One region of the Labrys sedimenti genome, then DNA from elsewhere that is predicted to be linked to it. Evidence: predicted binding sites of a transcription regulator. Region 1 holds the regulator's gene; the other holds the start of a gene.
What was found. Region 1 encodes PhoB, which activates phosphate uptake and scavenging genes when phosphate is short. Its sites were predicted from a motif close to TGTCATNNANCTGTCAT; they were not measured.
Positions count from the first base shown of each region.

Region 2: the regulator PhoB is predicted to act here: its motif matches at 1,786-1,802, upstream of ppk2 (polyphosphate kinase 2).

Region 1 is NZ_JAXOUF010000002.1:25,530-29,773, reverse strand. Features, by position in the region: gene phoU (phosphate signaling complex protein PhoU) at 18-737, shown strand; gene phoB (phosphate regulon transcriptional regulator PhoB) at 751-1,452, shown strand; gene U1R88_RS06520 (RNA polymerase sigma factor) at 1,701-2,942, opposite strand; gene U1R88_RS06515 (YciI family protein) at 2,960-3,316, opposite strand; gene U1R88_RS06510 (aldo/keto reductase) at 3,402-4,244, opposite strand, start outside.
Region 2 is NZ_JAXOUF010000002.1:953,638-957,881, forward strand. Features, by position in the region: gene U1R88_RS10845 (metallophosphoesterase) at 1-85, shown strand, start outside; gene U1R88_RS10850 (GMC family oxidoreductase) at 152-1,756, shown strand; gene ppk2 (polyphosphate kinase 2) at 1,896-2,816, shown strand; gene U1R88_RS10860 (glycine C-acetyltransferase) at 2,998-4,194, shown strand.

The DNA of each region.
Region 1 (4,244 bases):
ATTCATTTGGAGGCGGCATGTCCGACCATATCGTTACATCCTTCGACCAGGAACTGCGCGAACTGCGCAACATGATCGCCGAAATGGGTGGCTACGCCGAGAAGAGCGTGGCCGACAGCGTCGAAGCCCTGCTCAAGCGTGACACCCAGCGCGCCAAAGCGGTGATCGATCTCGATGCCGCGATCGACAAGCTGCAGCGCCAGGTCGAGGACCGGGCCATCCTGATCATCGCCAAGCGCCAGCCGCTGGCCCTCGACCTGCGCGAAATCGTCTCGGCCCTGCGGGTGGCCAATGACCTCGAACGGATCGGCGACCTCGGCAAGAACGTCGCCAAGCGCGTGGTGGCCATCCACAGCCACGCCCAGCCGGCCCAGCTCTTCGGCGGTTTCGATCACATGGCCGACCTGGTGCTCGAGCAGCTCAAGCAGGTGCTCGATGCCTTCGCCCAGCGCAACGTCGAGGAAGCGCTCTCGGTCTGGCGCTCGGACGGCGAGATCGATGCGATGTATACCTCGCTGTTCCGCGAATTGCTGACCTACATGATGGAAGATCCGCGCAATATCGGCTTCTGCACCCATCTGCTGTTCTGCGCCAAGAACATCGAGCGCATCGGCGACCACGCCACCAACATCGCCGAGACGGTGCACTATTTGGTCACCGGTGAATCGCCGGCCGGCGAGCGGCCCAAGGCGGACAACAGCACCGATCTTGTCGATCTTCCTGTGCCGGCTAAATAACAAGGGATAGGCCATGCCTCCCAAGGTTCTGATCGTCGAGGACGAAGAAGCCCTGACTCTGCTGCTGCGCTACAATCTCGAAGCCGAAGGCTATGAGGTCGATAGCGTCGCACGCGGAGACGATGCCGAGATTCGGCTGCGCGAAAGCGTGCCGGACCTCGTCCTGCTCGACTGGATGTTGCCGGGCCTGTCCGGCATCGAATTGTGCCGGCGCATCCGCATGCGGCCGGAAACCGAGCGCCTGCCGGTGATCATGCTCACGGCGCGCGGCGAGGAAACCGAACGCGTGCGTGGCCTTGCCACCGGCGCCGACGACTATGTCGTCAAGCCCTTCTCGGTGCCCGAACTCTCGGCCCGCGTGCGTGCCTTGCTGCGCCGGGCCAAGCCCGATCACGTCGCCTCCCTGCTCAAGGCCGGCGACATCTCGCTCGACCGGGAGACCAAGCGTGTCCATCGCGGCAATCGCGAGATCCGCCTCGGCCCGACCGAGTTCCGCCTGCTCGAATTCCTAATGCAGGCGCCGGGACGGGTGTTCGCGCGCGAGCAGTTGCTCGACAGCGTCTGGGGCCGCGACGTCTATATTGACGAGCGCACGGTCGACGTGCATGTCGGCCGCCTGCGCAAGGCGATGAATCGCACCCGCGAGATCGATCCGATCCGCACCGTGCGTGGCGCCGGCTATTCCTTCGACGAGACCTTCGCCAAGCAATCCTGAGGGCGGTTTGCGGGCATTGCCCGCCCGCTTCCTTTCGCCAAGGCTGCGCGACGTAGTGAGTAATACCAGCACGCTTTGAGTTCGACTCATCAACGTCATTGCGAGCGAAGCGAAGCAATCCAAGAGCCCTGAACTCCAGGCCTGCGAGTTCCTGGATTGCTTCGCTTCGCTCGCAATGACGGGTCGGGGATTGCGCGAGTTGGTGTAAGGGTGAGCATCAGTGTCTGACCAGTTCTCTGGCCACGCAATCACGCCCCCAGATCCGCCAGGCGTCCCTGCAGATAGCGGCGGATGGCCGGGTCGCTCTCCAGGCCGATCGCCCGCGAATAGGCATTGCGGGCCTCTTCCGGCTTCGCCGCCCGCGCCAGCAAGTCGGCACGCGCTGCCCAATAGGGCTGGTAATCGATGATGCGTCCGTCGCCGGCGACCTCGTCGAGCGCGTCCAGACCAGCCTGCGGCCCCGCAAGGCGGCCCAGCGCCACGGCCCGGTTGATGGCGGCCACCGGAGAAGCGGTCAGCAGGACCAGGGCTTCATACAGCGTGACGATCGCGGCCCAGTCCGTCGCCGCGCAGATGCGTCGATGAGCATGGGCCGATTGCAGCGCGGCTTCCAGCTGATAGCGGCCGATCTGGCGGACCTGGCCGGCCCGGGCAAGCAAGGCCTCGGCCTCCTCGATCAGCCCGGCATCCCAGAGCGCGGTATCCTGCTGCTCCAGCGGAATATAATCGCCACCCGGGCCGCGGCGTGCCGCTCGCCGCGCTTCGGCGTGCAGCATCAGCGCCAGCAGTCCCAGCACTTCTGCCTCGCCGGGCAGGAGCGAGGCCAGCAGCCGGCCGAGCCAGATACCTTCCGCCGACAGATTGCGCTCGCGGGCGTGAGCCCCTTCCGGATCGGCCCAGCCCTCGGCATAGACGGCGTAGACGGCCGCCAGCACCGCATCGAGGCGGCCGGGCAGCTCGTCGGGCTCCGGGATGCGGAAGGGAATGCCGGCCTGCTTGATCTTGGCCTTGGCCCGCACCAGCCTCTGGCCCATCGCAGTGGGTGAGACCAGGAAGGCGCTGGCGATCGCGCCGGCATCGAACCCCAATATCACCTGCAGGATCAGGGGCGCACGCACGGAAGCATCGAGAGAGGGATGGGCGCAGGCGAACATCAGGCGCAGGCGCTCGTCGGGCACGGCATGCCGCTCGCCCTGCTCCGAGGCGAGGGCCTCGACATGGCGGATGACCGCGTCCGCCTTTTCGCCGCGCAGCCTGGCGCGGCGGGCCGCATCGATCTGGCGGCGGCGGGCCGCGGTCAGGAGCCAGGCCTCGGGATTGGCGGGCACGCCGCCCGCCGGCCAATGTTCCAAGGCTGCCGCGAAGGCGTCGGCCAGGGCGTCCTCCGCCCCCGCAATGTCGCTCGAGCGTGCCGCAAGAAGTGCGACGAGACGGCCATAGCTGCGTCGCGCCACGACTTCGGCAAGGTCGGCAGCGGGGGCCGAAGACACCGGCTCGGCTCGTTTGCTCAATAGTCCTTCGGGTCCCATATCGGCCGGACCTCGATGGTCCCGATGGCCGCGCTCGGGCAGCGCGCCGCCCAGCCGATCGCGGCATCCAGGTCCGGCACGTCGATGATGTAGAAGCCGCCGAGCTGCTCACGGGTGTCGGCAAAGGGACCGTTGAGCACCTGGCTCTTGCCGTCGGCGATACGCACGGTGGTGGCCGAAGCCGTCGGACGCAAGCGGCTCCACGGTCCCAGGCTGCCGGACGACTGGAGCGCCTGCGTGTAGGCTTGGTAGGCGGCCAGGATCTGCTGCTTGTTGGCGGGATCCGCCTTCAGCATGGCTTCTTCGTTGCTGTAGATCAGAATTGCGAACTGCATGGGTTCCTCCTGTCTCTGCCGGCGCATGATGCGCCGGCATGACAATGACGCGCCATCCCGTTCGCTTTCGACAGCGGCAGGAAAATTATGCGCTTGCCTTGGTAAGCTGCTCGATCTCGGCCGATCCGAGATTGAGCTCGGTCGCCTTGATCAGGTCGGCGAGCTGCTCGACGCTGGTGGCACTGGCGATCGGAGCGACGATCCCGGGCCTTGCGATCAGCCAGGCTATGGCAATCTGGGCCGGCGTGGCGTTCTTGGCCGCGGCCACCGCATCCAGGGCGGCAAGGATGCGCAGGCCCCGCTCGTTGAGGTAATTGCCCATGTCGCCGCCACGGGCATTGCTCTTGGCGAAATCGGCTTCGCTGCGATATTTGCCGGACAGGAAGCCCTTGGCCAACGAAAAATAGCTGGTCACGCCGATCTCGTTCTTGAGACAGAAAGCCTCGAGTTCGCGCTCATAACCGGAACGATCATAGAGATTATATTGTGTCTGCAAGTTCTCGAAGCGCGGCCACATCTCCTTGGTGCTGATCGCCAGCGCCTTGAACATGGTGTTGGCGCTATGATTGGAATTGCCGATCACCCGGACCTTGCCGTCCTTGACCAGCTCGGCATAGATGCCCAGCGTCTCCTCGAGTTCGACTTCCGGATCCTCCCAGTGGGAGAGATAGAGATCGATATAGTCGGTCTGCAGGCGCTTGAGCGAATCCTCCACCGCCTGGACGATGTAGGCACGCGACAAGCCCTTCTTGCCCGGCCCCATTTCCGAGCCGACCTTGGTGGTGATCACGATCTCGGCGCGATTGCCGCGAGCCTTCATCCATTTGCCGATGATCGCCTCGGATTCGCCGCCCTGATTGCCGGGAACCCAGGCTGAATAGACATCGGCAGTGTCGATCAGGTTGAAACCACCCCCGACGAAAGCATC
Region 2 (4,244 bases), 930 kb from region 1:
CATGACGGGGCTGCCGGTGCGCTTCGGCGTGCCGCCCGAGATCGTGCTGATCACCCTGGGGGCAGGGGCGCCGCCGACGGTCTAATCCGTTTGCACTTCGGTGAAAGTTGTGAAACACAACGAACTCGTCAGACAAATGGGGCGGGTTCGAATGGCCATGACTTACGACACCATCATCGTTGGCGGCGGCTCGTCGGGCTGTGTCACCGCCATGCGGCTCGTGCGCGACCTCGGCCAGCGCGTATTGATGCTGGAAGCCGGCCCGGCGCGCATGAATCCGATCATGCATATGCCGGCCGGCTACATGAAATATCTGGCTAAGGACACCTATCTCACCATGCACAGGATGGAGCGCCAGCCCCAGCTCGACGGGCGCGCCACCATCGTGCCGCAGGGACGGGTGCTGGGCGGTGGCTCCTCGGTCAATGCCATGGTCTATATGCGCGGCCAACCGGCCGACTACGACAATTGGGCCGAGAACTACGGGGCGGAGGGCTGGCGCTATGCCGATATCCTCCCCCATTTCATTGCAATGGAAGGCAATGCCGACCTCGACACGCCCGTGCATGGTACCACCGGCCCGCTCAAGGTCACGAGGCCGCTCCATACCTGCGAGATGACGAGGGCCTTCCTTCAGGCGCTGCCGTCCCTGGGTGAGCCGCTCAATCCCGACTTCAATTCCGGACGCCAACGCGGCGTCGGCCTGATGCAGGGCACCATGGATCCGGTGACGAAGCGCCGCTGCTCGGCCGTGGATGCCTTTCTGCCGCTGGTGCGCGACGACGAACGCTTGACCATCACCACCGAAGCGATCGTGACGCGCCTCATCATCGAAGGTATCAGCTGCACGGGTGTCGAGTATGTGGAAGGCGGCCGGACCCACAGGGCATCCGCCGCAACGGTGATCCTAGCCGCCGGGACCTACGTCACGCCCAAGCTCCTGATGCTGTCGGGCATCGGCCCGGCCGACCATCTCCTGCGCCATGGCATCAAGCCCCGGGTGGATCTGCCGGGTGTGGGAGAGAACCTGCAGGATCATTGCGAGGTGCCCGTGATTGCCGCCTCCAACGGCCGCTATGGCTATTTCGGCCAGGACAAGGGCTGGAACATGATCCGCAATGGGCTCGATTATCTCCTGCGCAAGCAGGGCCCGGTAACCACCACGGGTGTGGAAGCCTGCGTCTTCACCAATCCCGACGACCGCGAGGCCGACGCTTCGCTGAAGATCTATTGTGTACCGACCGTCTATCTCGACCGCGACATCACAGACGTCACCGCCTGTGACGGCGTCACCTTCACCACCTGCCTGCTCCGGCCGAAATCGCGGGGAACGGTGAGGCTGCGCTCGGCCGATCCGCTCGAGCCGCCGGTTGTCGATGGCGGCTTCCTCAAGCATTCCGAGGATATCAGGCTGATGATTGCGGGCCTGCGTTTTGCCCGTTCCTTCCTTGACGCCTCGCCGATCAGGGAGAAGATCTCCCACGAGATGCTGCCGGGTGCCGACAAAGTTTCCGATGCCGATCTGCACGCCCATTGCAAGCGCATGGTCAAGACCAACTATCACCCGGTCGGTACGGCGCGCATGGGACGGGACGATGATCCGATGGCGGTGCTCGATTCCCAGCTGCGCGTTCGCGGCATCGAGGGCCTGCGCGTGTTCGACTGTTCGGTGATGCCCGAGATCGTCAGCGCCAACACCAATGCCCCGGTGATGGCCATCGCCCATCGCGCCGTGGAGTGGCTGAAGATGGGCTGAGCAACTCGGCAAGGGGTGCTTGCCGGGGCTGTCACATAACTGAAATATTCCTGCACTACGGGCTTCATCAAAGCATGGGCCTATGGCGCCCGAAACGGGTTCGGTTGATCGAGCCACCCTTCGCGCAAGGAGTATTCGCATGACCACGCCAGCCGATAGCAGGCCCAATCTCGACCGCATCCGGCAGGAGATCGCCGATGGCTATGACGAGGAACTGGAACTGGAGCTGGAGGAGGCGCGCCTCGACCGCATCCTCGGGGACACGCCCGAACTGGAGGAGCGCGACACGCTCGATCGCAAGATCTATTTCCGCGAGCTCTTCCGCCTGCAGCACGAACTGGTCGAGCTGCAGGACTGGATCCAGCATCACAAGTTGCGGGTCGTCGTGCTGTTCGAGGGGCGTGATTCCGCCGGCAAGGGCGGCGTGATCAAGCGCATCACCCAGCGCCTCAACCCGCGCATCTGCCGTGTCGCCGCCTTGCCGGCGCCCAATGAGCGCGAGCGCACGCAATGGTATTTCCAGCGCTATGTCGCCCATCTGCCGGCCGGCGGCGAAATGGTGCTGTTCGACCGCAGCTGGTACAACCGGGCAGGCGTCGAGCATGTCATGGGCTTCTGCAACGATGCCGAATATGAGGAGTTCTTCCGCTCCGCGCCCGAATTCGAGCGCATGCTGGTGCGTTCGGGCATCATCCTGTTGAAATACTGGTTCTCGATCACCGATGAGGAGCAGGAATTCCGCTTCAACATGCGCATCCAGGATCCGCTCAAGCAGTGGAAGCTGAGCCCGATGGACGTCGAATCCCGGCGGCGCTGGGAAGACTATACAAGGGCCAAGGAAGTGATGCTTGAGCGCACCCACATTCCCGAAGCGCCCTGGTGGGTGGTCGAGGCGGTGGACAAGAAGCGCGCGCGCCTCAACTGCATCAGCCATCTGCTCGGCCAGATCCCCTATGGCCAGGTCGAGCATCCGTCGGTGATCCTGCCCGATCGCGAGCGCCACGAGGACTATGTGCGCCATCCCGTGCCGTCGGAAATGTATGTGCCGAAAACGTACTGAGAAGTCGGGAGGCGGGTCTTCGAACCCGCCTTTTCCCTGCCGGAGGGCGCATCGCTGCTAGGCCGGTTTGAAGACCAGTCCCTGAATGCCCCCATCTACTTTCGGCATGATCTCATCATTTGAAGCGCGGCTGGTTTTGGCTTAGGCCTGTGAACCCAAACAGGTGCAAGGGAGCCGCCCGATGTCGCTCGTCGATCATGTCAAATCCACCCTGACGGAAATCGCCAAGGACGGTTTGTGGAAGAGCGAACGCGAGATCGCCGGCCCGCAACGTGCCCGCATCGAAGTCGCTGATAAGGCCGGACGGCGGCCGATGCTCAATCTGTGTGCCAACAATTATCTGGGCCTGGCCGATAACCCCGAGATCATCGCTACCGCCAAGCAGGCCATGGACGGCCATGGCTTCGGCATGGCTTCGGTACGTTTCATCTGCGGCACGCAGACCCTGCATCGCGAACTCGAGCGCACCATCGCCCGCTATCTCAACAAGGACGACGCGATTCTCTTCGCCGCCTGCTTCGACGCCAATGGCGGGGTGTTCGAGCCCTTGCTCGGTGCCGAGGATGCCATCGTTTCCGACAGCCTGAACCATGCCTCGATCATCGACGGCGTGCGCCTGTGCAAGGCCAAGCGCTATCGCTTCGCCAATGGCGACATGAACGATCTCGAAGTGCAGTTGCAGGCGGCCAAGGCCGACAATGCCCGCCACATCGTCATCGCCACCGATGGCGTGTTTTCCATGGACGGCTATCTCGCCGACCTGAAGACGCTCACGGACCTTGCCGGGCGCTACGGCGCCAATGTGATGGTGGATGATTGCCACGCCACCGGCTTCATCGGGCCGGAGGGGCGTGGCACGCCCGCTCGCGCCGGGGTGGAGGACAAGGTCGATCTCCTCACCGGCACGCTGGGCAAGGCCTTGGGTGGCGCCATGGGTGGCTATGTCGCCGCCAGCCAGCCGATCATCGATCTCCTGCGTCAGCGTGCACGTCCCTATCTTTTCTCCAATTCTTTGGCCCCGCCGGTCGCGGCCGGCTCGATGAAGGCGATCGAGTTGGCTCAGGCGGGCGATGACCTGCGCGAAAAACTGTTCGCCAACACCAGGCGTTTCCGCGCCGGGCTGGAGAAGGCCGGCTTCGAGCTCCTGCAGGGCGAGACGCCGATCATCCCGGTGATGCTGCATGATGCCCGCCGCGCGCAGGACATGGCTCGTGCCCTCGACGAACGCGGCGTCTATGTCGCCGGCTTCTTCTTCCCGGTGGTGCCGAAGGGCAGGGCGCGCATCCGCACCCAGATGTCGGCCGGTCTGACGGAGGCCGATATCGATTTTGCCATCGACGCCTTCACCGATGCCGGCAAGGTTCTGGGCGTGATCTGATCTTTTTGCGTGATTGGCTTTGCAGGGTGTAGTATTGTAACTACATATCC